Linked DNA regions of Minwuia thermotolerans. The protein of the gene in region 2 interacts with the protein of the main gene of each other region in a pairwise test. Links are inferred from orthologs where the notes say so. Each region holds a gene or a part of one and is shown on either strand. Other genes may lie near its edges. The genes, in order: ptsN and trkA.

Region 1 (6,945 bases), on a different replicon or contig from region 2:
GACCATGGCCTGCGCCGCGGCCTTCGAGACCCGGTAGACGCCGTTCAGATTGACGTCGACCGTCCGCAGCCATTCGGCGTCGTCGATCTCCAGGATCGGCGTGTCGCCCGCGCCGCTGGGCACGCCGGCATTGTTGATCACGGCGTCGAGCCGCCCGAACTCTGTCAGGGTCGCCGCGATCATGGCGTCGACCTGCTTCTGGTTGGTGACGTCGCAGTCGACGGCCAGCGCCCGCCGGTCCATCGCCCGGATTTCCTCGGCCAGGCTCTCGGCGCCCTGCCAGTCCATGGCGCGTTCGTGTTCCGGAAAGGTCGACGGATCGGCCTTGCGCGCCGAGACCACGACGTCGAAGCCGTCCTGCGCCAGCCGGAGCGCAATGGCCCGCCCGATGCCGCGATAGCGGGCCGCGCCGGTGACGATGGCGACCTTGTTCTCCGATGTGTTCATGTGCGCGCCTCCCTTCTCCGACTATAGGCGACCAGGAACGGCCCGGCGACGGCGCAGGCGAGACCGACAAGGAACAGCGGCGTGATGGTCTCGCCCAGCAGCACGGCGCCCGCGGCGGTCGCGGCGATGGGGCTGAGTGGCACGTAGATGGCCGCGCGGGTGGGTGAAAGCCGTCTCAGGCCGTAATTGAACAGGCCCATGGAGCCGGCGCCGCCGAAGACGGCGAGCCAGGCGAACCACAGCCAGTCGTCGCCCGTGTAGGTCGCGAGCACGTCCGCGGGTCCCTCGGCCAGCGACCAGGGCAGCAGGAACAGGCAGCCGCCGGTCATGGTCAGGATCGAGATCGCGAACAGGGAATGGTTCTGGTAGAGCCGCGCGGAGAAGGCGTTGTAGGTCGCGCCGCAGCAGACGGCGAGAAAGAACAGCGCCTCGCCCAGGAAGCTGTGGCCGCCGACGGCGGGGCGGAATGCCGCCTCCCCCACCGCGAGCGCCACCCCGGCGAAGGAGAGGACGGCGGCGGCCGTCATTACCCATGACAGCCGGTCGCGCCCGCCGGCGGCGGCGATCAGCATGGTCAGGATCGGGATCAGCGCGAAGATCACCGCGCCGCGCGCCGCCGGGATCTGCTGCAGCGCCGTGTTCACGAACAGGTGGAAAAGGCCGAATTGCAGCATGCCGAGGACGAGCGACAGGGCCAGCGCCTTCGGGCCGATCCGCCATTTGGAGAGCGCGAGCGCGAAGGGCAGCAGCGTCAGGGCGCCCAGGACATATCGCGCGAGCCCCAGCGTCGCCGGTCCTTCGTGGTCCGCCATGATCGCGCGTGCCGCGACGAAGGATGTGCCGAGGAAGACCACGGCGAAGAACAGCGCGATATGGGGCAGGACCCGGTGCAGGACGTCGGGTGGATCGGCGGCGGCAGTCATGGGCGGGAAGTCTCGCCGCTCGCCCGCGGCGTGTCATCACGAATCCCGGTCATGCATGGCGGCAATGCTGAGAACCCCCTCCCGTTTCCACTGTTGTGGAAACACCCCTCCCCCTTGACCAAGGGGGAGGGATGGGGCGGGGGATCGTCCCCTCTGTTCCGCATGGTCGACCGATGTACTAGGCTGCAAGCGTTCGGCAGCTGGGAGGGTGCGATGGAAGAGGATGCCTGGGGCAACGCGGTCACCGCGGCGAGCGCTGAGGCGGCGCGGGCGCTGGACGAGACGGCGCTGGCCTATATGGGATTCCGCCTCGACACCGGCGCGCATCTGAAGGCGGCGCTGACCGCCGATCCGGAGATGCCGCTGGCGCTGATCTACCGCGGCTATTTCTTCCTTCTGTTCTGTCATCCGGCGCTGGCGCGCAAGGCGGCCGAGACCCGCGAGCGGTTGCTGCCGATGGCCGAAGGCGGCGCGCTCAACGCCCGCGAGAGGCTTCATTTCCGCGCCCTCGATCTCTGGGTCGACGGCGACATGCAGGGCGCCAACGACGCCTGGGAAGCGGTCATGCTCGACTGGCCGTTCGATCCCATGGCAATCCGTCTGGCGCATTACACCAGCTTTTACATGCGCGGCGGCACGGCCATGCGCCGGCAGTCAGCGCGCGTCATCCGCGACTGGGCCGGGCGGGATCTGCCCGGCGCGGGCTTCATCCACGGCGTCCACGCCTTCTCCTGTGAAGAATCGGGCGACTATGCGAACGCGGAGCGACACGGCCGCATGGCCGTGGAGATGAATCCGGCCGACATCTGGGCGACCCACGCCGTCGCCCACGCCATGGAGATGCAGGGCCGCCACCGCGAGGGCATCGGGTGGATCCGCGCCAACGAGGCCGACTGGAACCGGACCAACAATTTCCGCTTCCATGTCTGGTGGCACCGTTGCCTCTACCATCTGGAGCTGGGCGAGCACGACGAGGTGCTGGCGCTCTACGACCGGGCCGTGAGGGCCGAGAGCACCGATGAGTATCTCGACATCACCAACGGCGTCGCCATGCTCTGGCGGCTGGAGCAGGAGGGCGTGAACGTCGGCGGCCGCTGGGACGAACTTGCCGACCGCTCCGCGGAGCGCGTCCACGACCACATCCTGTGTTTTGCCGACATGCACTATGTCATGGCGCTGGCCGCCGCCGGGCGCGAGGCCGAGGCGAAGGACATGATCGCGGCCATGCGCGACGCTTCTGACGGCGACTTTTCCAGCCAGGGCGAGGTCTACCGCCGGATCGGCCTGCCGCTGGCAGAGGCGGTTGTGGCCGCCCGAGCCGGTCGCCACCAGCAGGTGCTGGACACGCTGCTGCCGGTCCGCGAGGACATCGCGCTGGTGGGTGGCAGCCACGCCCAGCGCGACGTCTTCGAACGCACGCTGCTGGAAAGCGCGCTGGCGGCCGGCAAGGGGGCGCTGGCGCGGGCGCTGGCGGCCGAGCGGGTCGACGCCAAGGCGACCAGCGCCTATGGCTGGCGGCGCTACGCCGACGCGCTGGACCTCTGCGGCGACGCCGAGGGCGCGCGTGCCGCGCGGGCGGAAATGGCGCGCCTGGCCGCCTAGCGCACCTCGACCGAGACCTGGCGTGCGTCGTAGACGCGGCCGTCGCGGAGCATCTGGACCCGGCCGCTGTAGACGCCGGGTTTCAAACCGCCGTCGGGCGCGCGGCGGCCGGAAAAGGCGAAGTACTGCGCCTGGTTCTTGGGGTGCGCGGGGCGGGTGTCATCGTGGAAGGCGCCGCCATCCGGGCTTTCGATCTGCAAGCGCATGACGTCGCCCTCGCGGATGCCGAAGACGTGGAACCAGACCACCAGCGCAGGGCTGCCCGGCTCGATCCGGGCCACCTTGGCGCGGCCCTCCTTGACGTCGATGTACTGGGGCGCATTGCCATAGAGGCCGGCGCTCAGAATGCCGCCCGGACGGTAGTCGAGCTGGGCGGTGAGTTCCCGATCCCAGAGTCCGTTGTAGTCGCCGCCGCACTGAATCTCCGGCTCGACGCCGCGGAAGGGGTCGACATCGGCGCCGTCCTTGCGCACCGCCAGATGGACATGGGGGAACTGCGCGGCGCCGGACATGCCGACAAGGCCGAGCGTCTGGCCCTTCTCGACGCGCTGTCCGGTGCGGACCCTGAGCGAGCCTTCGCGCATGTGGCAGTACTGGGTCTGCCAGCCGCCCGTGTGGTCGATGACGACGCCGTTGCCGCATTCGCGACCCTGAACCGCCTCGCGGCCGCCGATCGAGGCGATGTCGATATCGGCCATGCCGTCGCGCGTGCCGCGGACGACGCCGCCCAGCGCGGCGATGACTTCGACGCCGTCGCGCATGGCTTGACGGTCGATCAGCCGGAAATCCGTGCCCTTGTGGCCCTCATAGGTGAGCGGACCGCAGGTGTAGTCGGCCGCATCCGGGCCGGGATCGATGTCCATGAACTGCTGGATGAAACAGGTGCGGTTGAGTTCGCAACGCAACGGCAGCCCCAGCGTCGGTTCATCCGCGGCCGCCGCCAACGCGGGCGCCGCCGCCAGGCCGAGGAGAAGAAGAAGCCGACCGATCATGCACACCTCACGCGATCTGGCGGATCGCGCGGGATCCGCGGCTGCTTCAGGCCGCCTGGGAGGCCGATCCGCTGGCCAGGACCGCGTAGACCGCGTCCGCCGACTTCGCCCCGCGAAGCTTCTCGCACTTGTCCTTGTCGCGCAACAGACGCGAGATCTTCGACAGCGCCTTCAGGTGGTCGGCGCCGGCCTGCTCCGGCGCCAGCAGCAGGAACAGCAGGTCGACAGGCTTGCCGTCGACGGCGTCGAAATCGACCGGTTCCTTCAGACGGGCGAACAGGCCGGTGATGTGGTCGACCTCCCCGATCCGACCGTGGGGAATGGCGACGCCGTCGCCGACGCCGGTCGTTCCCAAACGTTCGCGTTCCAGCAGCACGTCGAAGATGCGCCGCTCGTGCAGGTTTGTCTGGCCGGCCGCCAGTCGGGCGAGTTCCTGAAGCACGTGCTTCTTGCTGCCTGCCCTGAGGTCGATGACCACGGCGTCTGAAACCAGAATATCGGAGATATCCACTACGCTCACCTTGTGTTGTCGAGGCGAAGGCCGGAAACGGGCCCGTCAGCCGTCGCTGGGATCGATCCAGCCGATATTGCCGTCCGGGCGGCGGTACACGACGTTCAGCCGGTCATTGCCGAGATTGCGGAACATCATCACGGGGCTGTCGGCCAGGTCCATGCGCATGACGGCGTCGCTGACCGTGCAGGAGGGAATGTAGGCGCGGGTCTCGGCGATGACGGCGGGATGTTCGCCGCGGTCGGCCTCGGGCTCCTCGTCTTCCGTCTGCGCGGCGATGACGTAGTCCTGTGCGGCTCTTGCCGGCTGCCCGAGCTGATGCTGGCGGGCGTGGTGGTCGCGCAGGCGGCGCTTGTAGCGCCGAAGCTGTTTCTCGATCCTGTTGGCGGCGTCATCGAAGGCGCTGTGGGCGTCGGCGGCGCTGCCGCGGCTCTTCAGATAAATGTCCTGGCCCACGTGCACCTGGCAGTCGACGCGGATATCGCCCGAGTCCTTGGCGAAGGTGGCGCTGCCCTCGATGGCGTCGCCGAAATACTTCCCCACGGCGGCTTCCAGCCGCTCGGTCACGCGCTGGCGGAGCGCGTCGCCAAGGTCGATGTGCTTGCCCTGAATGGTGATGTGCATGGTACCCCTTCTTGGCCGGTACAGGTCTGTCGAACTCGATGGTCGGAGCCGGCGCTCGAAGCGGCGCGGACCTTAGGTAGGGCCGCATGACAAGTCAAGCTGGGTATCAGCGCGCCATGTCGAGCTGCATCCGCTTCATCCGGCGCCGCTGGACCGACGACGGAATCCGCAGGGCTTCGCGGTATTTTGCCACCGTACGCCGGGCGATGTCGACGCCGTCGGCGCGCAGTATCTCGACGATCCGGTCGTCGGAAAGCACGGCCTCCGGCGTCTCTACCTCGATCAGGTCCTTGATGCGGTGACGCACGGCCTCGGCGGAATGGGATGCGCCGCCGTCGGTCGCCGGGATCGAGGCGGTGAAGAAGTATTTCATCTCGAAGATGCCGCGTGGCGTGCCGATGTACTTGTTCGAGGTCACGCGGCTGACCGTGCTCTCGTGCATGCCGATCGCGTCGGCGATGGTGCGCAGGTTGAGCGGCCTGAGGTGCTGGACGCCGTGGGCGAAGAATCCATCCTGCTGGCGCACCAGTTCGGTCGCCACCTTCATGATCGTGTTGGCCCGTTGCTCCAGGGACTTCACCAGCCAGTTGGCGTTGTTGAAGCAGTCGGTCAGATAGGTCTTGTCCTGCGCTGTCCTGGTGGCGGCGCTGATCTCGGCGTAGTAGCGGTTGTTGACCAGCACCCTGGGCAGGGTCTCGGGGTTGAGTTCGATCTGCCAGCCGCCGTCGGGCTTCTGGCGCAGCAGGACGTCGGGGATCGCCGTCTGCGCCTCTTCGGTCTCGAACTGCCGCCCGGGTCGCGGGTCGAGGCGTTTCAGTTCCCGGATCATGTCCGTCAGGTCTTCCCCGTCGACCCCGCATTCGCGCAACAGCGCCGGGTAGTCCTGTCTGGCCAGCAGGTCGAGACGGCCGACCAGGGCCTTCATCGCCGGATCGTAGCGGTCGAGTTCCTGCAACTGCAGCGCCAGACACTCCGCGAGGTCGCGGGCGGCGACGCCGGTGGGGTCGAAGGCCTGCACCAGCGCCAGCGCGTCTTCGACCGCCGCGGGCGCACAGCCGAGCCGCTCGGCCATTTCCTCGATGTCCTCGCGGAAATAGCCGTCCTCGTCGATGGAATCGATGATCGCCGCCGCGATCAGCCGCGCCTCGACCGAAGCCGGCGCCAGGTTGAGCTGCGCCGTGAGGTGGTCGCGGAGCGATTCGGAATTGCTGAGCGTGTTCTCCAGGCTCAGATCCATGTCGTCGAACTTGTGCGAGCCGCCGCCGCCGATCTGGCCGAGACTTCCGCCACCGCTGTCGCCGATATCGCCGCCGCCGGCGGGCGTTTCGCTCAACCGGTCGGAGGGGCTGTCGTTGCCATGGACGTCGTCATAGCCGGCGTCGAGGGCAGACTCCGCCTCCGCGCCGCCGCCCTTCTCCGCGTCGATCGACATCTCGCTCAGAGGCTCGTCGCCGAAGCCGTCGCCGCCGGCGTCCGCCGAATCGGACTCGGGTCGGTTGTCCGGCTCCGGCGCATCGGGGCCCGAGTCGTCCAACAGCGGATTGCGCTCCAGCTCCTGCTCGACGAAGGCGCTCAGCTCGATGTTGTTGAGCTGCAGCAGCTTGATCGCCTGCTGCAGCTGCGGCGTCATCACCAGATTCTGGCTCTGCCGGAGCTCGAGTCGCGTGGAGAGGGCCATCGCGCGGAATCCTAGAGGCGGAACCGTTCGCCGAGATAGACCCGGCGCACGTCGTCATGATTGACGATGTCGTCGGGCGTTCCCTCCATCAGGACCCGGCCGTCATGCAGGATGTAGGCGCGGTCGATCAGATCGAGGGTCTCGCGGACATTGTGGTCGGTGATCAGC
Region 2 (6,843 bases):
ACGCTCCAGATGGGTCCATGAACGCACCAGGCGGCTGCGCTGGTACTGGAGATGCGCGAGTTCCACCTGCAGCCGGCCTTCCCGGGTCCGCGCCCGCTCCCCGAAGATCTCGAGGATCAGGCCGGTGCGGTCGATCACCTTGACCTTCAGATCGCGTTCCAGATTGCGTTGCTGCGTGGGGCTGAGCGCGGCGTCGAAGACGGCGAGTTCCAGATCCTCGGCCTGAACCAGAGCAGCCAGTTCCTCGATCTTGCCGACGCCGATCAGCGTGGCCGGTCTCGGCCGATCGAGGCGGATCGTCTCGCTGTGGCGGATATCGAGCCCTATGGCCCGGCAGAGGCCCACGGCCTCCGCCAGCATCGCCTCGGATTCGCGCGTCGCGTCGGCAGGCGTCCAGGGGACGATCAGCATCGTGCGCGCACCGACGGCATTTTCGGGTGCGCTCATAGCCGGCGCCCGCCGGAGAGCGCGGTCAGTCCGGCTGTCCCGGCACACCCTCGAACAGGTCGATCGGATGGGCCGGCATCACCGTCGAGATGGCGTGCTTGTAGACCAGCTGCACGTGAGCGTCGCGCCGCAGCAGGACGCAGAAATTGTCGAACCAGGTGATGATCCCTTGCAGCTTCACGCCGTTCACCAGGAAGATGGTCAGCGGAATCTTGTTCTTTCGAACGTGGTTGAGGAAGACGTCCTGCACGTTCTGTGGACGTTCGCTTGCCATGTGCGTCGTTCCTATTGTTCTTGCGCCGGCAGAAACGCGCCGACGGTGATTTGCCTTCGGCCCGGATACGAAGCCGATATGTATTCAGATTTTCTACTCCCACAACTGGATATCTGGGGAGCGGCGCGTTTCCGAGCAAGTCGAAACGCGCTGGTCGCGACATTGGTACGCGATGTCACGCTACTGTCATGCCAGCCGCCGCTTCCGTGTCCGATCCAGCCACATAGCGTTCGAACATGTCAACCACGCGCGAGGACACACTGCCGGGACGGCCGTTGCCGATCTCGCGGTCGTCAACGCGGACCACGGGCAGCGCCATGCCGCTGGCGCTGGTGAGAAAGACCTCCCGCGCGGTCTTCAGTTCCTCGACGGAGAAGGGCCGTTCCTCGATCTCGATATCCGTTTCCCGGGCCAGCTTCATCAGCGCCAGCCGGGTGATCCCGTTCAGGATGTCGCTGGAGGCCGGCCGGGTAACCAGGCGGCCCGACTGGTCGACGATCCAGGCGTTGGTCGAACTGCCTTCCGTGATCATGCCGTCACCGTCGACCATGAAGGCCTCGTAGGCGCCGGCCTCACGTGCGGACTGCTTGGCCAGGCAATTCGGCAGCAGCGACACGGTCTTGATGTCCCGCCGGGTCCAGCGCTGGTCCGGCACCGTGATCACGGCCACGCCCTCGGCGGCGGCCTTGCGCCGGGCATCGGCGGCCTTGGGCCGGGCATAGATGACGACAGCTGGCTGGGCGTCCCGGGGAAAACCGTGGTCGCGCGCCGCGACGCCGCGGGTGACCTGGATATAGACGAAGCCGTCGCGCACGCGGTTGCGGCGCACCACCTCCTCGATGACCAGGTTCAGCGCCCGATCGGACATCGGCCGGTCGATGCGCAGTTCGCGAAGGCTGCGCGCCAGCCGCTCGACATGGCCAACGCCATCGATCTGCCGGCCGTCGACGATGGGGATGACCTCGTAGACGCCGTCGGAAAACTGGTAGCCCCGGTCCTCCACGTGGACGGCGGCGGACTGGTGCGGCACGTACTGGCCGTTGACGAAGGCAATTCTGGTCAAGTCAGCAATCCATCGATTTCAGCGCCCCCAGAACGAGGGGGAAAACAGGCCGAGCAGCGCGAGCAGTTCCAGCCGGCCGGCCAGCATGCCCGCAATGATAGCGATTTTCGACACCGGATCGAGTTCGCCGATGGCCACCGCTTCGACAGTGACATAGGTGGCGGCGGGGCCAGCGTTGCTGAGCGCGCCGACGGCCAGGGCCAGCGCCGTCGCCAGGTCATGGCCATCCAGATCGATCACCACCGCCAGGATGGCCACCGAGAGCATGAACAGCATCAGGAAGTTCCATGTGGCGCGCAGCACCGGCGGCTCCACCCAGTAGCCGCCATAGGTCACGATGGTGACCGCATTGGGATAGGACAGCCGTGTGAGTTCCGCCCCGCCCTGGCGAATCAGCAGCGCGAAGCGCATCAGCTTGAAACCGCCGGCGGTCGAGCCTGCAGCGCCCCCCACCATCATGATCATCAGCAACAGGATCGACAGCGGCGTCGGCCAGGAGCCCGTGATGATGCCCTGATCGGTCTCCAGACCGAAGAAGCCGGTGGTCGAGGCGACCGCGGCCACTGCGAAGATTGCCTGGCCAAGGCTGCTGGCGAGATCCAGTTCCGTCATGCCCCAGATGATGAGACCCGCCATCAGTGCGGAGATGCCGCACAGCCGTCCGAAGGCGCGGATCTCCGGATCCTCGCGGTAGACCCTGAAGCGGCCGTGGAACGCCGCCCAGTGCAGGGTGAAGTTCAGCGCCGAGCCGAGCATGAAGACGACCAGGACGCCCTGCGCGAAGGATGACAGGCCTGCGACGCCGTTCGTGCTGGTGGTGAACCCGCCGGTAGAGACGGTGGACATGGCGTAGCAGACGGCATGAAAGGCCTGGACGCCGGAAACCCACAGCAGGACCGCGCAGGCCAGGGTGATGATGACGTAGACCCACCAGACCGCCGACAGGGTGTCCTTCAGCCGCGCGACCAGGGTGTTCGCATCGCCTGAGGGGATGGCGCTGCGGTAGACCGCCAGACCGCCCAGACCGAACAGGCCCAGCAGCACGACCGCCAGCATTATCGTCGCCAGACCGCCGATCCACTGCAGTTCGGCGCGCCAGAACAGCATCGAACGCGGCAGCAGCTCCGGCGTGGCGAAGACGCTGTAGCCCGTCGTGGTCAGGCCCGACATCGCCTCCAGATAGCCGTCCAGCGGCCCAACCAGGTTGGCGAAGGGAATCGCGCCGAACATGGGCAGCACGGTCCAGATGAGGCAGGCCAGCAGAAATGCTTCCCGCCGCCCCGCTGCGCGCTGTCTGCCGCCGAGCGAGGCGAGGGTCAGCGCGCCGCCGAACATGCCCGTGATCAGGATGGTGGTGAGAAAGACCGGCCAGGTGCCGACCTCCCCATGGAACAGGGCGATACCGATCGGGAAGATCATGGTCAGGGCGAAGATGACCATCGACCAGCCGAGAACCGACAGCACCGCGGTCAGCGCCATGGCTCAGGCCCCGGGCATCAGAAGAACCGCAGGCCCGCAGACAGCATGCTCTCCAGCTTCTTCACGCTCTCGCGAAGCGCGAACAGGATCACCCGGTCCTTGCGCTGGATCACCATAGAGCCCCGCGGCTTGAGCACCTGGGGGCCGCGTACGATCGCGCCGACGATGACGCCTGCCGGCAGCTCCACTTCCCGCAGCGGCTTGCCGATCAGCAGCGAGGTTTCCAGCGCCTCGGCCTCCATCACCTCGGCGGCGCCGTCGCGGATCGAGTAAATACGCCGGATCCGGCCACGGCGGACGTGCTGCAGGATCGACGAGACGGTGGTGGCGCGCGGGTTGACGGCCACGTCGATGCCGAGCGAGCCGACCAGCGCCTCGTAGGCCTTGTTGTTGACCAGGGCGATCGCCTTCTCGCAGCCGAGCTGCTTGGCCATCAGTGAGACCAGGATGTTGGTCTCGTCGTCGTTCGTCAGCGCCACGATCGCGTGGGCGTTGGAAATGTTGGCTTCTTCGAGGAGCTCGGCGTCCAGGGCGTCGCCGCAGAGCACAACAGCGCTTTCGAGGCGATCCGCCACGAACTCCGCCCGGCTGCGGTCCGATTCGATCACCTTCAGGTTGACCCGGTCCTTCTCCTGCTCCAGATCGCGCCCCAGCACCAGCCCGATATTGCCGCCGCCCACGATGACGATGCGGTGGGCGTCGTGCTCCTCGTGACCGAACAGCGGCATGGCGCGGCGCGCATGCTGGGTGTCGACCACGAAATAGACGTCGTCGCCAGGCAGCATCTGGTCGGTCGGCGACGGCACGAACAGCTTCTCGCCGCGGTTGATGCCGGTGACGATGATGTTGAGATTCGGGAAGAGTTCCGTGAGCTGCCGCAGCGGCTGATGGGCGATCGGGCAGTCATCCTCGATGCGCACGCCGATCATGCGCACCCTGTCGTCCGCGAACGGCAGCATGTCGAAGGCGCCGGGCATGTGCAGCGCGCGGTTGACCGCGTGGGCCACCTCCACTTCTGGCGAGATGATGGCGTCGATCGGCATGTGTTCGCGCGTGAACAGATGGCTGAACGACGGCCGGAGATAGTTCTGCGCCCGGATGCGGGCGATCTTTGTCGGCACGTTGAAGATCGAATGGGCCACCTGGCAGGCGACCATGTTGACCTCGTCGGCGAAGGTCACGGCGATCAGCATCTCAGCGTCCGCCGCGCCGGCGCGGTCGAGCATGTCCGGGTGGGAGGCGAATCCCACCAGGCCGCGCACGTCGTAGGCCTCACTGATCCTCCGGATCAGTTCGGGCGACTGGTCGATGATGGTCACGTCGTTCTGTTCTTCCGCCAGATGGCGGGCGATGTTGGAGCCGACCTGACCCGCGCCGCAGACGATCACTTTCATGGCGCGGACGTTAGCCTGTTTCACGCGGGTGCGGAACAGCCCTTAAATGCCGGTTCAGCGGGCGCCGCGTTCCCCGCCCACGCCCAGCAGTTTCAGCTTGCGGTGCAGGGCCGACCGTTCCATGCCGACAAAGGCTGCGGTCTTGGTGACGTTGCCGCCGAAGCGTTCGATCTGGGCCAGCAGGTATTCGCGCTCGAAGACCTCGCGCGCTTCTCTCAGCGGCATGGCCATGATCTCCTGGCTGGTTTCCGGCCTGAGCGTCGCCGCCGCCGGGTTGGTGATCTCGACCGGCAGCATCTCGACGGTGATCGGCGCGCGCGCCTCGCCCGGCGCCATGATGAGCAGCTGTTCGACGACATTGCGGAGCTGGCGCGCATTGCCCGGCCAGTCATAGGCCTGCAGCGCCGCCATCGCGGCCTCGTCGATGGTGCGCGGCGTCAGCCCGGCGCTGTCGGCGCTGCGCTGCACGAAATAGCGCGCCATGGCCGGGATATCCTCCCGCATCAGGCGTAGCGGCGGGGTCTGGATCGGCACCACATTGAGGCGATGGAACAGGTCGCGGCGGAAGCGGCCGTCATCGGCTTCCACCTGCAGGTCGCGGCTGCTGGACGACAGGACCCGCACGTCAACACGCACCGGCCGGCCGCCGCCGACGCGCTCGAAGGTCTGATCGAGCAGGACGCGCAGGATCTTGTTTTGCGTCTGCTCCGGCATGTCGGAGACCTCGTCCAGGAACAGCGTGCCGCCGTGGGCCTGTTCCAGCAGGCCGATCTTGCGCGAACGCACCTGGCCCCCGGCCGGGGCCTCTTCGCCGAACAGCTCCAGTTCCATGCGCTCGGGTTCGATCATGGCCGCGTTGACCACCACGAAGGGCCCGCCGGCACGCTTCGACAGAGCGTGGATCTGGCGAGCCACCACCTCCTTGCCGGAGCCCGAAGGCCCGCTGATCATCACCCGGCTGTTGGTGGGCGCCACCTTCTCGATGGCCGCCCGCAGGGCGCTCAGCGGCTGGGAGGCGCCGATAAGAGCCGCATCGCCGCCGGCGCGGACCCGCAGCTCCGCGTTCTCCCGCCGGAGCCGCGAGGCCTCCAGCGCCCGTTCGGCAATCAGCACGAGGCGGTCGGTCTGGAACGGCTTCTCGATGAAATCATAAGCGCCGCGCTGGATGGCGGCGACGGCGGTCTCGATGTTGCCGTGGCCGCTGATCATCACGATCGGCACGTCGGGCGCGCGTTCCTGCATCATGTCGAGCAGTTCCAGCCCGTCAAGGCGGCTTCCCTGCAGCCACACGTCCAGAACGATCAGCGCCGGAGCGCGGTCGCCGACCGCCTCCAGCGCCTCGTCGGCAGTACCGGCGACCCGGGTCTCGTATCCTTCATCGGACAGGATGCCGGCGACCAGCATCCGGATATCGGCTTCGTCGTCGACGATCAGGACGTCAAGGGCCATTGCTTTCCTAACCGCTGTCTCCGTCGGCACGGAGCCGTTCCTCACCCTGGTCGGCCAGCGGGAAGACAAGCGTCACCGCGGCGCCAGGGCCGGTTGCCCGATCGCCCAGATGCAGGGAGCCGGAATGATCTTCCATGATCTTCCGCACGATCGCGAGGCCCAGACCCGTGCCCTTATCTCTCGTGGTCATGTAAGGCTCCGTCAAGCGGTCCCGCTCCGAAACCGGCAGCCCGATGCCGTTATCCGTGACTGTGATCACCACACCGTCACTGTTGCAGGAAAGCTTCACTTCCACGACGCCCAATTCGTCGCACGTCTCGCGCGCTTCGATCGCCTGCACTGCATTGAGCAGCACATTCGTCAGCACCTGGGCGACCTGGCGGCGGTCGCAGGGCAGCGGCGGCAGGCCGGCCTCCAGATCCATGCGGAACTCGACCGACGGGTTCGCGACTTCGACGGCGAATACCGCCTGCCGCACCAGGTCGGCGACCGGCTCCGGCCGCATCACCGGCGCAGGCATGCGGGCGAAGGCGGAAAATTCGTCGATCATGCGGCCGATGTCGCCGACCTGGCGCACAATGGTGTCGGTGCACTGCAAGAAGATTTCCCGGTCGGTCTCGATCTGCTTCAGGTACTTGCGCTTCAGCCGCTCGGCCGAAAGCTGGATCGGCGTCAGCGGATTGCGGATCTCGTGGGCGATGCGCCGCGCGACATCGGCCCAGACGGCCATGCGCTGG

Evidence for each region.
Region 1: the proteins of trkA (region 2) and ptsN interact in binary tests that used the Escherichia coli proteins (3 or more experiments, as listed by UniProt). The link is inferred for Minwuia thermotolerans from one-to-one orthologs.

Annotation. Positions count from the first base shown.
Region 1 is NZ_PIGG01000040.1:21,687-28,631, reverse strand. What follows is about bases 2,744-5,681. They hold ptsN (PTS IIA-like nitrogen regulatory protein PtsN), read right to left. Parts: upstream 4,476-5,681; coding sequence 4,011-4,475; downstream 2,744-4,010. Other genes in these bases: rpoN (RNA polymerase factor sigma-54), read right to left, coding at 5,206-5,681; hpf (ribosome hibernation-promoting factor, HPF/YfiA family), read right to left, coding at 4,521-5,099; CWC60_RS12910 (M23 family metallopeptidase), read right to left, coding at 2,969-3,964; CWC60_RS12915 (tetratricopeptide repeat protein), read left to right, coding at 2,744-2,972. In the rest of the region: CWC60_RS12925 (SDR family NAD(P)-dependent oxidoreductase), read right to left, coding at 1-447; CWC60_RS12920 (DMT family transporter), read right to left, coding at 444-1,370; more of CWC60_RS12915, read left to right, coding at 1,584-2,743; more of rpoN, read right to left, coding at 5,682-6,777; lptB (LPS export ABC transporter ATP-binding protein), read right to left, coding at 6,789-6,945. UniProt on the Escherichia coli protein: Seems to have a role in regulating nitrogen assimilation.
Region 2 is NZ_PIGG01000010.1:187,856-194,698, forward strand. What follows is about bases 2,470-5,305. They hold trkA (Trk system potassium transporter TrkA), read right to left. Parts: upstream 4,658-5,305; coding sequence 3,281-4,657; downstream 2,470-3,280. Other genes in these bases: CWC60_RS02055 (TrkH family potassium uptake protein), read right to left, coding at 2,470-3,263; ntrX (nitrogen assimilation response regulator NtrX), read right to left, coding at 4,712-5,305. Outside these bases: GTPase HflX, read right to left, coding at 1-447; RNA chaperone Hfq, read right to left, coding at 473-721; CWC60_RS02050 (D-amino-acid transaminase), read right to left, coding at 897-1,784; more of CWC60_RS02055, read right to left, coding at 1,803-2,469; more of ntrX, read right to left, coding at 5,306-6,106; CWC60_RS02070 (sensor histidine kinase NtrY-like), read right to left, coding at 6,114-6,843. UniProt on the Escherichia coli protein: Part of the constitutive potassium transport systems TrkG and TrkH. May regulate the transport activity of TrkG and TrkH systems. Binds to NAD(+) and NADH.